DNA from 2 places in the Streptomyces sp. NPDC090083 genome. Region 1 is predicted to be linked to the other one. Evidence: riboswitches for the same ligand, from Rfam matches in the RefSeq annotation. Region 1 holds a riboswitch; the other holds the start of a gene.
The links. A riboswitch is a leader RNA that binds a small molecule or an ion and turns the genes downstream of it on or off. The one in region 1 is predicted to bind cobalamin.

Region 1 (7,549 bases):
CGGCGACCCGCAGCACGTCCTCGCCGACCGGCGGCGCGGTGCTCGACTCGCGCACGGTGCCGCGCAGCGAGATCCGCAGCCCGTCCTCCTCGTCGATCCCGAGCCCGTGACGGAACGGCAGCACGCCGTACGTCCGCCGCCCGGTGAGGCCGAGCAGCATCTCCAGCCCCGGCTCCAGCAGCGACACATCACCCCGGAACTTGTTCACGAGGAACCCGGCGACGAACGCCTGGTCCTCGGGGCTCAGCAGCGCGACGGTCCCGAAGAAGGAGGCGAAGACACCCCCGCGGTCGATGTCGCCGACGACGAGCACGGGCAGCCGCGCGTTGCGTGCGATGCCCATGTTCACGATGTCGGTCCGCCGCAGATTGATCTCCGCGGGCGAACCGGCTCCCTCACAGATCACCGCGTCATACGTGCCCCGCAACTCGGCGAGACAGTCCAACACCGTGCCGAGCAGGGCCTCTTGACGTCCGCCGTGATAGCCGCGCGCACTCATCTCGCCCACCGGCCTGCCCATCAGGACCACTTGACTGCTGCGGTCGCTGCCGGGCTTGAGGAGCACCGGGTTCATCAGCGCGGTCGGCTCGATCCGGCACGCCTGCGCCTGCATGGCCTGGGCCCGCCCGATCTCGGCGCCCTCGCGCGTCACGAACGAGTTGAGCGACATGTTCTGCGCCTTGAACGGCGCGACCTTCACACCCTGCCGCACCAGCCACCGGCAGATCCCGGCGGTGACGACGCTCTTGCCCGCGTCCGAGGTGGTCCCGGCGACCAGCAGCCCGCCACCGCTCATGAGGCACGTCCCTTCAGCAGCAGCCGCCCGGCGGCACTGACCCCGAGCGCGAGCAGCCCGACGCGCCGGGACAGCCGTACCGCCCGATCGATGTCCGGTACGGCGACGGGGCGTCCGGCGCCGTTGAGCACGGGCCGGTGCTCGACCCGGCCGCCGTAGGAGAGCGTGCCGCCGAGCCGTACGCCGAGGGCGCCCGCGAAAGAGGCCTCCACCGGACCGGCGTTGGGGCTCGGGTGCTTGCGGGCGTCGGTGCGCCAGGCGCGGGCGGCGCCGCGCGGGTCGCCGCCCGCGACGGTCGCGAGGGCGGCGGTGAGACGGGCGCCGGGCCAGCCGGCCACGTCGTCGAGACGGGCCGAGGCCCACCCGTAGCGGCGGTACCGCGCCGACTTGTGGCCGACCATCGCGTCCAGCGTGTTCACGGCGCGGAAGCCGAGCAGGCCCGGGACGCCCGCGATGCCGCCCCAGACCAGGGCGCCGACGACCGCGTCGGAGGTGTTCTCGGCCACGGACTCCACGACGGCCCGGGCGATCCCGTCCGCGTCGAGGGCCTGCGGGTCCCGTCCGCAGAGGTGGGGGAGCCGCGCCCGGGCGGCCTCGATGTCCCCGGCCTCCAGCGCGCGCCCGACGACCCCGGCCTCGCGCGCGAGCGAGGTCCCGCCGACGACGGCCCAGGTGGCGGCCGCGGTGAGCGCGACGGAAGCCGTACGAGAGGGGCGCAGGGCCGCGGTGGCAGCGGTGGCGAGGGCGACGGTGCCGCCCACGCACACGGCGGTGTGCAGGGCGCCCCAGCCCCGGTGGTCGCGCCACAGCAGGTGTTCCACGGCGCCGGCGGCACGGCCGAACGCGGCGACCGGATGCCCGCGGCGGGGATCGCCGAGCAGGTGGTCGCCGAGGAGGCCGGCGGCGGCGCCGTACGCGAAGACGCGATCGGCACGCACCCGCTCAGCCGATCGCCGGATCGGGCACTGCGCTGGTGGTGGACCTCGAACGACAGCCGAGCATGGCGGTATGTCCTCACTCAGGGTGTCCACGCCCTGGTTCGACGAGACCGGCGGTGAGAGTTCCTGGCTCCCGGGGGTGTCTACCCCGGTGACAGTGGCGGGACCGCGCCGGATTCACACCGGCTTCCTCTTCTGCCGCCGTACATGGCCTTGGCAGTCCACCATGCTGCCGGAACGGCCGTCAACTTGCTGTTGACCTGCGGGGACGGAGTGTGCTGATGCCCACACGCGAGGGGGCGTTCACATGATTGGCGGGGCACGCGGACGTGGGGTGCGGGACGGCGATCCGTCCCGCACCCCACGCGCGTGTCGACCGGCGGCCGGTCAGGCCACGATGAGATAGATCCCGTACGCCACCGCCGCCGCGCAGGCCGCGAAGCAGGCGTAGGCGCCGGTCAGGGCGAGCGGCGCGGAGCCGCCCTGGGCGGTGGCCCGTTCGCGGCGGGAGAGGGCGGTGATGCCGAGGGTGAAGACGGCCACGAGGGCCACGGTGGTCACGAGGCTGACGCCGAAGACGGAGCCGAGGGCTGCCCAGTCGATGTCCATGCTGATTCGTTCCTTCGTACCGGGGGACGCGGGCTCAGACGGCGGCGGCCGGCGGGGTCGCCGAGGTGGCCGGAGTCGGCGGGGTCATCGGGGTCATCGGGTCGGACGTGGCGACGACGGGCGGCGAGGGGATCGTCGCCGTGAGGCCTTCGGAGAGGGCGACCGCCGGGGGCGGGGTCACGGCCGCGATGGCGGTGGTGATCACGCCGGCCGGCTCGTCGGTCTCGTTGACGTTCGAGGCGTCGACGACCTGGCGGCGCGAGAGCGCCCAGATACCGGCGCTGGAGGCGACCAGGAAGACGGCCACCAGCGCGGTGCCCCAGTCCCCGAGGTCGGTCACGGACTCGGCGAGCGCGCCGACCAGCGCGGCGGCCGGCAGCGTGAGGCCCCAGGCGACGAACATCCGGGTCGCGGTCGACCAGCGGACGACACCGCCCTTGCGGCCGAGGCCCGCGCCCATCACCGAACCGGAGACGGCGTGCGTGGTGGAGAGGGAGAAGCCGATGTGCGAGGAGGCCAGGATGACCGCGGCGGCACTGGTCTGGGCGGCGAAGCCCTGCTGCGGCCGGAGGTCGGTGAGGCCCTTGCCCATCGTGCGGATGATGCGCCAGCCGCCGATGTACGTGCCCATCGCGATGGCGAGGCCCGCGGAGAGGATGACCCAGGTGGGCGGGTCCGAGTCGGGGGCGATCGAACCGCCGGCGATCAGGGCCAGCGTGATGATGCCCATCGTCTTCTGCGCGTCGTTCGTGCCGTGGGCCAGCGAGACCAGTCCGGCGGAGGCGATCTGGCCGACGCGGAAGCCCTTGTCGGCGGCCTTGCCGCCTTCGTCGCGGCTCAGGGCGTAGGAGAAGCGGGTGGCGAGCAGGGCGGCGACGCCTGCGACGACCGGCGCGGCGAGCGCGGGCAGCAGCACCTTGGTGACCAGGACGTCACCGTGGACCGCGCCGGTCCCGGCGGAGGCGATGGTCGCGCCGATCAGCCCGCCCATCAGGGCGTGCGAGGAACTGGACGGCAGCCCGACGAGCCAGGTCACCAGGTTCCAGAGGATCGCGCCGACCAGGGCGGCGAAGATGACCTCGGGCCGGATTCCGCTCTCGTCGACGAGTCCCTTGGAGATCGTGTTGGCGACCTCCACGGAGAGGAAGGCGCCCACCAGGTTGAGGGTGGCCGACATGGCCACCGCGACCTTGGGCTTGAGTGCACCGGTCGAGATGGTGGTGGCCATCGCATTGGCGGTGTCGTGAAAACCGTTCGTAAAATCGAACGCGAGTGCGGTGATGACCACAATCGCGAGGATCAGCGAGAAGTTTTCCATTTACCCAGACAATCGTTCGAGGTCATCGGCGCGTTGACCGTAGGCAACCTGAATGAACGGAAGATGAACTGAGGGGATATCCGTGGTGTCCGGATGCTCAGTGAATTGCCTGGTGGTCGCTCGGTGGTGGCTACGGGCGGCGCTCAGTGGCCGCGGGCGAACTTCCGCAGTTGGGCCATCGTCCCGTTGAAGAGATTCTGGTCACCCGGGAGGCCGCCGCTGTTGGCGTACTGCCAGAAGGTCCAGTACGACCATCCGGCGGGCAGCGCCCCCGCGTCCGCCGAGCCGTGGCGGGCGATCCAGAGCGGGTGCGTCGAGGCGAAGGCGCCGCTGTCGCCCGTGCAGGTCCTCCACCACTGGGTGGTCGTGTAGATCACCGGTCGGCGGCCGGTCCGCCGGTTCACCTCGGCGCTGAAGGCCTTGATCCAGTTGACCGTGCCGGTCTTGCTCAGGCCGTAGCAGGGGTGCTTCTTGTCGTACGGGTTCGTCTCGATGTCCAGCGCCGGGGGCAGCGTCCAGCCGTCCGCCTTCCAGCCGCCGCCGTGCGCCACGAAGTACGCGGCCTGGCTCGTGCCGGACGACTTGTTCGGCAGGGCGAAGTGGTAGGCGCCGCGGATGATGCCGGCGTTGCGGGCGCCGTCGTACTGCTGGCTGAAGTACGGGTTGCGGTACGTGGTCGACTCGGTCGCCTTGACGTAGGCGAAGGTCGCGCCTTTCGCCTTCGCGTTCGACCAGTTGACGGTCTTCTGGTGGGAGGAGACGTCGTGGCCCTTGGGGGAGCCGGCGGCGGAGACCGGGGTGGTGGTGACGGCGGTGAGCGTGGTGACCAGGGCCGCGGCGGTGAGGGTGGCGGCGAGGAGGCGGGTGTGGGGGCGGGTGGGGTTCGGTGCGTGGTGGCGGGCCATGTTTCCCTTGGGTGGTGGTGTGGACGGCGGCTCTCCCAGCGGGTGTTGGGGGATCCGTCGCTGCTGGTGGGTTGCTGACCGGTTGCCGGTCGGGCGGCCGGCGTGGGCGGTTTATGCCTATATGTATCTTTCGGATCTATGGCTTCCGGCCTAAAGTGCCTTCGCTCGAACGTGGGTTGGGATACCGGCTGAGAGGATCAGGGGATGGCTGAGCGACGGGTGGATCAGCGGGGTGGGCGGAGTGCCCGTGAGGGGACGGGGAGCACGGTGAGCGGCGGGAGTTCGGGGGAGGCGCAACGCAGGAGTGTGCGTGCCGAGGAGGCGGACGCCTGGGGCGCGCTCGTCGCGACCGCTCGCCGGACCGTCACCGACGGGCTGGTCGTCGGCACCTCCGGGAACGTCTCCGTGCGCGTCGGCGACACCGTTCTTGTCACCCCGTCAGGTGTGCCCTACGACCGGTTGACGCCCGCCGACGCGGTCGGCGTGGACCTCGACGGCCGACAGGTGCTGGGCACGATGCTCCCGACGAGCGAACTGCCCATGCACCTCGCCGTCTACCGCCGTACCGGCGCCCAGGCGGTCGTCCACACCCACGCCGTCCACGCGACGGCCGTCTCGACCCTCGTCCCCGAACTCCCCTCCGTCCACTACATGTCCGGCGCCCTCGGCGGCCCGGTCCGGGTCGCCCCGTACGCGACCTACGGCACGGAGCAACTGGCCGAGAACATGCTCCACGCCCTCACCGGCCGCTCCGCCTGCCTCCTCCAGAACCACGGCACGATCGCCTACGGCGGCTCCCTGGACCAGGCGTTCGACCGCACGGCCCAGTTGGAGTGGATGTGCCGGCTGTGGCTCACGGCGTCATCGGTACCGGGCCTGTCGCCTTCGCTGCTGACGGGGGAACAGGTGGCCGAGGCGGGGGAGAGGTTGAGGGGGTACGGGCAGCCGGGGTGAGGGCGAGGGCGAGGACGCGGGGGCGGTGAGTGGGTGAGGCCGACCGGTGGTGCCGGGCTGCCGGTGTGCCGGGCTGCTGATGGTGCCGGTGTGCCGGGCCGCTGGTGTGCCGGTGCCGGTGCCGGTGCCGGGGGCGGCGGGTGGGTGCGCGGCGAGGCCTGATGGAGGCGTCTGCGGCCGGCTTCCTTCCGGGGTGCCCACCGGCGGTGGCGAGCCGCCTCCCGCGGCCCGCGTGACCCGCGCGGCCCGGTGACCCGCCTCCGCCCGGCCCACCCCCGAAACACCCGCCCCCACCCACCCCGGAACCCCTCCCGCTGGCCCCCGCCCCCGTCCCCCACGACACTGGATCCGTGCGCACAGTCAAAGCGACGGCCGCAGCCGTCTCCGTGGCCCTCGCGGCCGGTGTCGCCGGTGTCGTCGCCGGGCGGTACGCCAGTGACGCCGCGCTGAAGGCGTCGCCCGGGCGCCCGCTGCCGACCGAACCCCGGCTCACGGTGCACTCCACCGCCGCCGGCCAGATCGCCCTCACCCGGGATCTCGCCTCGCTCCGCCCGGGCACGTACGGTCTGGCGGGCGACGGCTCCCACGCGGTCGTCGGACCCGTGGTGGAGAGCGCCTCCACCTCCGCCGACGCCGTCGTGCGTCGCCTCGAACGCGTCACCCACGGCACCCTCCACCCGGGCGACAAGGTGTGGCTCACCCCGAACGTCCACATCGGCAATCCGAGCGCCGCCCTCGGCCTGGACCACGCCGACATCGACATCCCCGGCGAGCTCGGCTCCCTGCCCGCCTGGTTCGTGCCCGGGGCACGCGGCACCTGGGTGATCGCCGTGCACGGGCTGGCCGCCACCCGCGAACTCTCCATGAACCTGATGGAGTTCCTGCACCGCAACCGCTTCCCGGTCCTCGCCCTCGCCTACCGGGGCGACCTCGGCGCACCCCGCAACCCCGACGGCCTGGGCCACCTCGGCGAGACCGAGTGGCGCGACCTGGACGCGGCGATCCGCTACGCCGTCCGCTACGGCGCCGAGCACGTCGTCCTGTACGGCTGGTCCACCGGCGCCACCATGGCCCTGCGCGCCGCCGCCCACTCCGCGCTGCGCGAGCGCGTCTCCGGCCTGGTGCTGGACTCCCCGGTGCTGGACTGGGAGACGACGCTGCGCGCCCTCGCCACCGCCCGGCACACCCCGGGCGCGCTGCTGCCGCTGGCGGTCCGCGCCGCCCAGGGCCGCACCGGTCTGCACGGCGAGCGCATCGCCGAGGCCGCGGACCCGGCCCGGCTGGATGTCCCGACCTTGATCTTCCACGGCCCCGACGACACCGTGGCCCCCTGGTCCCTCTCCCGCCGCTTCGCCGCGCAGCGCCCCGACCTGATCACCCTCCAGCCGGTCGCGCACGCCCCGCACAGCGCGATGTGGAACGCCGACCCGGCCGGCTACGAGGAGATCCTGCGCCGCTTCCTCACCCCGCTCATGTGATCCTCCGGCCCGTACCGGACGCCCCCCTTCACCACCCCGGACTTCCACCCTCTCCACCCCCCGCCGGCCTTCCGTTTAGCCCTGTACCACTGGCCTGATCGCGGTCCCCGGTACCCCGCGACACCCCGTCCCTTGGCCATCCCCGTCGCCCGCCGTGACATTCCGTTTGGGTTTTCGGACCGTCAACCGGAAGACTGCACCCGTGACGTCCCGTATCCCGCGCGACTCCAGGCTTCGACTCGTCCGCCCGCGACCCCTGGCCGCCGCCCCTCGAGCGATGAACCAGCGGCGCTCGCGCCGCCCCGCACCCCGCCCTCCGGAGGGCACACCGGCCCCCGCGGAACTGGCCAGAATGGCACGCTCCGGCCTGGCCGGAGCCGCCCGCGTCGCCCACTGGGCCGACGCCGCACTACGCCCCGGCCGTGACAGCGCGAGCCCCGACGGCAAGGGCACCCTCTCCGACGCGACCGCCGAACGGGCGGCCGCCGAACTGGGCCTGACCCCGGCTCAGGTCCGCGCCGACTGGGACACCGCCCGCCTCGCCGGACTCG
Region 2 (7,549 bases), on a different contig from region 1:
CACGGGGTCCTGGCCCACCACTCCCACGACGTCGGCGAGTTCGCGTGGCGGATGGTGGGCGGTGTCGCGGCCGTCGACGACGACCCGGCCGTAGAGGGTGCCTCCCGTGAAGTGCGGTACGAGTCCGTTGACCGCTCCGAGGAGCGTGGACTTGCCCACCCCCGTGTGGCCGACGACAAGGCACAGTTCGCCTTCCTCCACCGTCAGGTCGACGTCCCGCAGGGCGGGTTCGGGTGCGTCGTCGTAGCGGACGGTGACCTGGTCGAAGGTGATCACGTGGCCTGGCCTCTCCGGTCGGGGCTGGGCGGGGGTGCGAGGACTCCGGCCGTGCCGGCGAGCAGGATCGCGAGGGTGGGTGTCAGCGGCAGGGTCGGCCAACTGAGCGGATAGAAGGAGGGGTTCAGCTCGGCCGCGTCGTAGCCGAGGTTGCTGTACAGGAGTACGGCGGACAGGACGCCCACGCCCGCGACGGCCCATTCGGGCAGGCGCCAGGGGTCGGGGCGGTAGGTGGTGCGGGTGACCCGGCGTCCGCCGAGGCGCAGGCCCGCCACGCAGAGGAGGGCTCCGGCGAGCATCGCGGGCAGGCCGAGGAGAGCCGGGGCGGTCGCGTCGAGCAGGCCGTACGCCCCGGCGCACAGGCCGCACATGCCGAGCAGCATCAGCACGCCCGTGACGCGGCGGGAACGGGTGGTCGCGGTGCCCGCACGGCCGTACCCGCGGGAGTCCATGGCGGCGGCCAGGCGCAGGGAGCGTTCGAGGGCGTCCTCCAGAACGGGGACGACGATGCTGCGGAACGCCCTGCGCCCCTTCGTCGGTCCTGCTCTCAACTTCCTTGCGCGGGAGACCCGTTGCACGCTCTGGACGAGTTGCGGTGCCACGCTGATGGCGACGGTGACGGCGACGCCCAGTTCGTACAGGGCGCCGGGCAGCACGCGCAGCGCCCGCTTCGGGTTCGCGAGGGTGTTGGCGGCGCCGACGCAGCACAGCATGCACGCCAGGCGCAGCCCGTCGGTGGCGGCGGAGAGCACGGCCTCCAGGGAGACCGGGCCGCCGATCTGGATGCCCGCGTACCAGTCGGGGGTGGGGATGTGCGGCAGGGAGAAGAGGAAGTGGTCTCGGGGCGTGATGCCGGTGGCGAACACGGCCCGGAAGACGACGCGGAGGGCGACGACCGTGAGGGCCAGGTAGAGGTAGTACTTGAAGCCGCGCGCCCAGGGTGCCTCCGTGCGGCGGGCCGTGACGACGTAGCCGAGAACGGCGAGGACGAGGAGGAGCAGGAGCGGGTTGTCGGTGCGGCTGACGGCGGTCGCCAGGGCGAGGGCCCAGATCCACCAGGCCATGGGGTGCAGGGTGCGGGGCAGCCGGCGGCCGCCCGCGTCCGGCGCGCTGCCGGACCCGGGCGGGGCTGTTGCCGCGTCAACTGTCGTACGGGCCATGGCCGTTCACTCGTTACGGCGTCGGCGGCGCGCGGCGAACACCGCAGCCCCCGCGATGAGGGCGACGAGTCCGAGGCCGGTGGCCACGGGGACGATCGAGCCGGCGTCGTGCCGGGTGTCGGCGGCGGGCGCGGCATCCACGACGTGGGTGCTGGGGCTCGGTGCGGCGGTGGCCTCCGGGGTGTCCGTGGGGCCGGCCGATGGAGTCGGTGACTCGGTCCTGGTCGGCGTGGGCTTCGGTTCGGGCCTGGCGGGGGCCGAGGTCGTCGGGTGCTTCTTCGGCCGCTCGGGCGCGGGGCCGGTGTCGACGCCGGGGGTGAGGGTGGGTGCCTTGGCGGTGGAGGCGGGCTTGCCGGCGTCGCCCTGCGGCTTGGTGTTGTGGGCGCGGAGCTGGTCGGGGGTGACCGTGGGGCGTCCCTCGGTGCCCTTGATGTTCGTGCCGCCGAAGATCCACAGGTCGACGCTGCCGGGTTCGGGTTTGTAGAGCATGGCGCCTAGTTGGCTGTACTGCCAGGTTGTCGCACCCGGGTCGGCGTGCCAGTACGACCAGTACGCGGACGCGGGCGGGGTGAGCACGCAGTCGTCCTGCGTCGGCGTCGGGTACTGCTTGCCGCCCTTGTAACCGCTGTAGCCGATACGGCAGATGAAGGCGGGCCCGTCGTGGCCGGTGCCGGTCGTACTCCAGCCGCCCTGGTTGAGCAGCGTGTATCCGGTCGTGGGCGTCGTACCGCAGGAGCGGAGGATCGGGCCGCCCCAGTGGCTGAAGTCGACGGCGAGGACCGCACCGGAGGTGGTGGTGCAGCGGCCCATCGGCTGGGGGTCTGCTGCTGCCGGAGCGGTGGTCGCGGCGAAGGCGGCGGCCGTCAGACCGAGCGCCGCGACACCGCGAACAACCGCCCGCACGAGACGTGTTGGGATCACCGGGAACCTCCGGCACCGGTCCGGCGGCGGGCGACCGCAACGGTGCGCCAGCCGACGAGGACCAGCAGTGCGGCGATCCCGGCGAGGGCGCCCACCTGCACGCCGGTGGCGGCGAGACCTCCCCCGCTGGCTTCCCCCGTGCCGCCGGTACCACTCGCGCCGCCGGTGTCTCCGGGCGTCACGATGTCGGGCGTGCTCGCGCTCGGGCTCGGGGTGGGCTGCGGTGACGTACCGCTGAGGTCGCGCGTCAGCTCACCGAAGGAGATGCCGGTCGTGCCGCCCACGGCCTGGGTGGAGGCTCGCAGGTCGGAGCCGCGCTGGCCCTCCTTGGCCACGTTGAAGCCGCCGTCGGAGTTCTGCTGTCCGGCGAGGAACTTGCGTGCGTGCGCGATCTGTTCGGGGTACTTGGACGCGTCGAGGGACAGCCCCTGCACGGCGAGGGCGGCCGAGTTGACGGAGTCGCCCGCCGCGCCCGGGAAGCCGCCGTCGGCCAGCTGCTTGGAGGCGATCCAGGCGAGGGCCTTGCCGACGGCCCGCTCCGCCTTGTCGCCGCCCGCCAGGTCAAGGGCCATGGCGGCGATGGCGGTGGAGTCGACGTCGGAGTCGTTCGTGGACGGAATCAGGCTGGGCCAGGCTCCGCTGCTGTGCTGGAGGCTTTCCAGGTAGGCGATCGGCTGCTCGGCCGCCGCCTTGTCGTCGGCCCTCAACTGGGCCATGACGGCGAGGGCTTGGGCGAAGACGGACGGTGCGTAGGTGTAGGCGCCCTCGGCCGCGCAGGAGCGGTCGGGTGCGGTGCTCGGCTTCGCGCAGACCGTCTTTTCCAGGGCGGCGATGAGGTCCTTGCCGGCGAAGTCGCGCGGGTCGCGGCCCACCGCCTCGGCGAGCAGGGCGGTCTTGCCGATGGATCCGCCGGCCGCGTACGCGGTGCCGAGGCCGGTCCAGTCGTTGACCGTGCGGCCTTCGTCGTCCTTGCCGCCGTGGTCGAGGAAGTCGACGATGCCGCGCAGCTTGGCGTTGTTCAGGCCGGTGGCGGCGAGTGCGTAGGCGCCGTCGATGGTCAGGCCGAAGTCGGCGCGGGATGTGCCGGGCCCGGAGGTGTAGTACCGGCCCTGCTGGAGGTTGGCGGCGCTGGTCAGATAGGCCACGCCCTTCTTGAGGTCGGGGCCGTCACCCGGGCCCGTCGTGGGCGGTTGGCTGGTGGGTGGTGCGCTGGTCGGCGGTTGGGTCGGCTCGGTCGGCTTCGTCGTCAGGACGGTCAGGTCGGTGAGTGCTCCGGCCAGCACGGCCGGAGGCGTCGGATACAGGGCCGGGTCGGCGGCGCCCTCCTCGAACCCGAAGCCGCCGCCGTCGAGTTGCTGCCGCGACAGCCAGCCCACGGCCGCGTCGGCGCGGTCGGTGTCGCCCAGTGCGCGCAGGGCCTCTGCGGCGTACGCGGTCGCGGCGACGCTGCCGGTCGTGGAGCCGGTGTAGCCGGGGAAGGCGCCGTCCGCGCGCTGCGCCGTGCCGAGGTAGGCGCGTGCCTTCGCCACGGCGTCGTCGTGGCCACCGGCCTTCCGCAAGACGAGAGCCACCAGCCCGGTGGTGGCCGGGTCGCCGTCGCAGAACTCGCCGGGGCGGATCAGGATGTCGGTGATGCCGCCGTCCGCGCACTGGAGCTGCGTCAGGCGGGCGAGCGTGTCCGCCGGGGGCGTGGTCCCGGCCCGCAACAGGGCCAGCACGGACAGCGCTTGGCCGTCCGTGTAGGTCGCGTTGCGGAAGTCGCCCTTCGCGGTGCAGCCGGGAGTGGCCTCGCCGGATTCCGGGCCCGCGGTGCAGACGTTGCCCTTCAGGTCGCCGATCAGGTCGTGACCGCCGACGTGGGCGGGATCGTTCTGGGTGATCTCGGCGAGAAGTGCCAGACGGGCGGCGGCGGTTGCGTCGGGGGCCTGGTCGGCGCCGGCCGGGTAGGCGTAGGCGTCGGTGTGCGCGGCCAGGAAGGAGCTGATCCTGCCGAGGGCCGCGCTCTTGGCGTCCGCCGCGGCCAGCGCGTAGGCGGTCTCGGTCGTCAGGAGGTAGTTGGGCGTGTCGGCGCCGTCGTCCACGATCCTTTCGCCGTCGGCGAGTTGGGACGTCAGCCACTTCGCGGCGGCGGTCACGTCCACGCTTCCGGGGGCGCCGGTGGGCGAGCCGCTCGGGTCGGGGGTGCCGGTGGCGCCGGCACGTACGTCGTCCGGGGTGAAGGCGGGCCTGCCCGTGCTGCCGCCGACGTCGGTGCCGCCGTAGACCCAGGCGTCGACGTCACCGTCCTTGAGCTTGCGGTCCATCGCCCCGTACTGGCTGTAGGACCAGTCGTCCTGGCCGGGCGCGGCGGTCCAGTACGACCAGTAGGCGGTGGCCGGCGGGGTCAGGACGCAGGACTCCTTGTCGGGCGTCGGGTACTGGGTGCCCGAACTGCCGTAGCCGATGCGGCAGATGAAGGCGGGGCCGTCGTGCTGGGTGCCGGTGGTGGTGAAGCCGCCGTCGTGCAGGAGGTCGTAGCCGGTGGTCGGGGTCGTGTCGCAGCCGCGCTGGAGCGTGCCGCCGAAGGGAGCGAAGTCGACGGCGACGACGGCGCCCTTCGTGGCGGTGCAGTCGCCGATCGGGTCGGCGGCGGCGGACGTCGTCGTGAGGAACGTCACGCAGGCGGCGAGCAGTACGAGGAGTGCCGACGCAAGTGCCGCCACCGGTCCGGGTCTTGTGCCCGTACGGCTGTCTCTGCGCGCTTCGGTCCCCATGGTGGCCCCCTCGTAGCCTGCCCGGCGCGGGCGGGAACGTGGGTGAGGGCCCCCACGGCGGGGGAAGGTCCCCGTGCCTGGAAGGCGGTCGCACCACGCCGTAGTCCGCGACGGCGTCTGTTGCTGATGAACACGCCCCAGGCATTCCGGCTCGCCCGGCGGTGCCGGGCCTACGGTTGCGGGTCAGCGCCGGGTTTCGACCGGCTTCCCCTGGAACTTCTTGCGTATCAGGCGGATTTGAACATGGTTCACAGGGAGCGTCAAGGTGGGTCACAGGCCGCCTCGCGGGTTGTCCGGAGCACCCCTGGCGAGGGCCGGGCCGGTCGAGTACCGTCCCGCACTGCCGAGTGGGGGAACCCGGTGGGAGTCCGGGGCTGACGCGCAGCGGTGTGGGACGGCAGGGGGTCGTCCCGAGCCCGAATGCCCAAGCGGTGAAGCATTTTTGGTAGCCGGTCCACGCGTTTCGGACACCGGTCACGCTCGCCGCCGCGCAGGCCGTCAGGGTCTCCGGCACGGGTCCGGTCGGTGTCCCTCATCCCAGGAGCAGGCCATGTCCCGTACCGTTGCCCGCCGTTGCGCCCTCACCGCGACGGCGGCACTCGGCGCGTTCGCACTCACCACCTTGCCGGCGGCGGCGACCGCCACCCCGGCCCAGATCGCCACCTCGAAGACGAACGGTGTCGCCTACCTCAAGTCCCTTCAGGCGGCGGACGGTTCGTACGCCGGCTCGGGTCTGTCCAACGAGTGGGCGTTCAGCGCGTTCGCCGCCGCCGGAACCGCCGCCGTGGACGTCACGCCGGGCGGCGACACCACCAAGAACGCCAGAACCGTCTACCGCACCCTCTTGTCGACGAGCGCCTGGCCCTCGACCTCCCCGGTGGTCACCGACTACGAGCGGGCCACGCTGAACGCCTACGCGGCGGGCATCGATCCCGCCCGCGTGTCCGCCTCCCGCAACCTCGTCGCCGACATCTACAGCTACTGGCAGACCGCGGAGACCGGTTACTTCGGCCCGTCCGCGAATTTCAACGGCACCGTCTTCGCCGCCCTGGCGCTCAACGGAGCGAAGACCACGGCAGGACAGATCCGCGTCCCGCAGGCGCTGCGCGACGCGATCGTCACCCGCCTCCGGGCCAACCAGCACAACGACGGCGGCTGGAACTACAGCAAGGCCGAGGGCAACGCGACCCAGCTCGCGGCGGCGAGCGACATCGACATGACCGGGGCCGCGATGGCGGCCCTGTGCGTGTCCGGCGTACCCAGCACGGACACCGACATCGTGCAGGCCAAAGCGTTCCTCAAGAGCAAACTGGTGGCCGCGAGCGGTGCGTTCAACGCCCTGTTCGGCGTCAACACCGACTCCAACGGCTGGGCCGTCTCCGGCCTCAACGCCTGCGGCATCAATCCGCAGACCGGCGACTTCCTGACCGCCCAGGGCAAGACACCGGTCGACTTCCTGATCGCCCAGCAGTTCAACCCGGGCGGCGGGTTCAAGTACCTGCCCAGCGACACGAGTCCGTCGGCCTACGCGTCGATCGACGGGCTGCGCGCGGTGGCCGGCGGCGGCTTCACCGCCACCCCGCCCACACCGGTGACATCCGGCGCACCCCAGTGGGTCGGCCAGACCACCCTCACCTCGGGCACGGCGACGAAGCTGGCGCTCACCGTGGACGACGGCGCGGGCAATCTCCAGGTGTGCTCGGTGACCCTCACCCCGACCGGGACCACGACCACGCTCGGCGCGGTCCTCGACGCGGCCACCGGCGCCGCCACTCCCGCGGGCTGTGTGACCGGCGTGGCCCCGTCGTCCGGCACGGGCACGATCACCGCCCTCAACGGCAAGGCCAACAGCGGCACCAGCACCTGGAAGGTCAGCGTCGACGGCGGCGCCTTCGCCGGCGCTACCCGGCAGCAGGTGATCAACGTGGGCGACACGATCGCCGTCCGCTGGGGCGCCTGACGCCGACGTCCTCCGCGGACGTCGGAGTCGTAGGGTCGCGGCATGCGTATCGTCTCCCTGCTGCCTGCCGCGACCGACATCGTCGCCGAACTGGGGCTGTCCGCGCGGCTGGTCGGCCGCACCCACGAGTGCGACTGGCCGCCGCGCGAGGTGGCCGGTGTCCCCGTGGTGACCGGCGCGGACCTCGATCAGGACCGGCTCACCAGCCGGGAGATCTCCGACGCGGTGGGCGGTTCGGCGCACTCCGGCTCCTCGCTCTACACGCTGGACACCGAGGCACTGGCGACCCTGCGCCCCGACGTGGTGCTCACGCAGGACCTGTGCGATGTCTGCGCGGTGTCGTACGAGAAGGTCAGCCGAACGGTGCGGCTGCTGGACGCGGACACCCGCGTACTGAGCCTGGAGCCACGCACCCTGGACGACGTGCTGGACTGTCTGGTCACGGTCGGTGAGCTGCTCGGCGTGCGGGCGCACGCGGA

Region 2: it holds a riboswitch for cobalamin, as region 1 does, so the genes downstream of both, ACIPTO_RS20100 (hypothetical protein) here and ACIPTO_RS26125 (cobalamin biosynthesis protein) in region 1, are expected to answer to the same signal.

What each region holds. Positions count from the first base shown of each region.
Region 1 covers NZ_JBIVED010000007.1:400,449-407,997, forward strand. Annotated here, with positions in the region: gene ACIPTO_RS26120 (cobyric acid synthase) at 1-796, opposite strand, end outside; gene ACIPTO_RS26125 (cobalamin biosynthesis protein) at 793-1,734, opposite strand; cobalamin riboswitch at 1,834-1,976, opposite strand; gene ACIPTO_RS26130 (hypothetical protein) at 2,122-2,343, opposite strand; gene ACIPTO_RS26135 (anion permease) at 2,378-3,661, opposite strand; gene ACIPTO_RS26140 (lysozyme) at 3,805-4,566, opposite strand; gene ACIPTO_RS26145 (class II aldolase/adducin family protein) at 4,771-5,520, shown strand; gene ACIPTO_RS26150 (alpha/beta hydrolase family protein) at 5,871-6,998, shown strand; gene ACIPTO_RS26155 (hypothetical protein) at 7,201-7,549, shown strand, end outside.
Region 2 covers NZ_JBIVED010000005.1:139,324-146,872, forward strand. Annotated here, with positions in the region: gene ACIPTO_RS20080 (ABC transporter ATP-binding protein) at 1-276, opposite strand, end outside; gene ACIPTO_RS20085 (energy-coupling factor transporter transmembrane component T) at 273-1,436, opposite strand; gene ACIPTO_RS20090 (hypothetical protein) at 1,443-2,357, opposite strand; gene ACIPTO_RS20095 (prenyltransferase/squalene oxidase repeat-containing protein) at 2,354-5,110, opposite strand; cobalamin riboswitch at 5,229-5,360, opposite strand; cobalamin riboswitch at 5,431-5,557, shown strand; gene ACIPTO_RS20100 (hypothetical protein) at 5,661-7,070, shown strand; gene ACIPTO_RS20105 (cobalamin-binding protein) at 7,113-7,549, shown strand, end outside.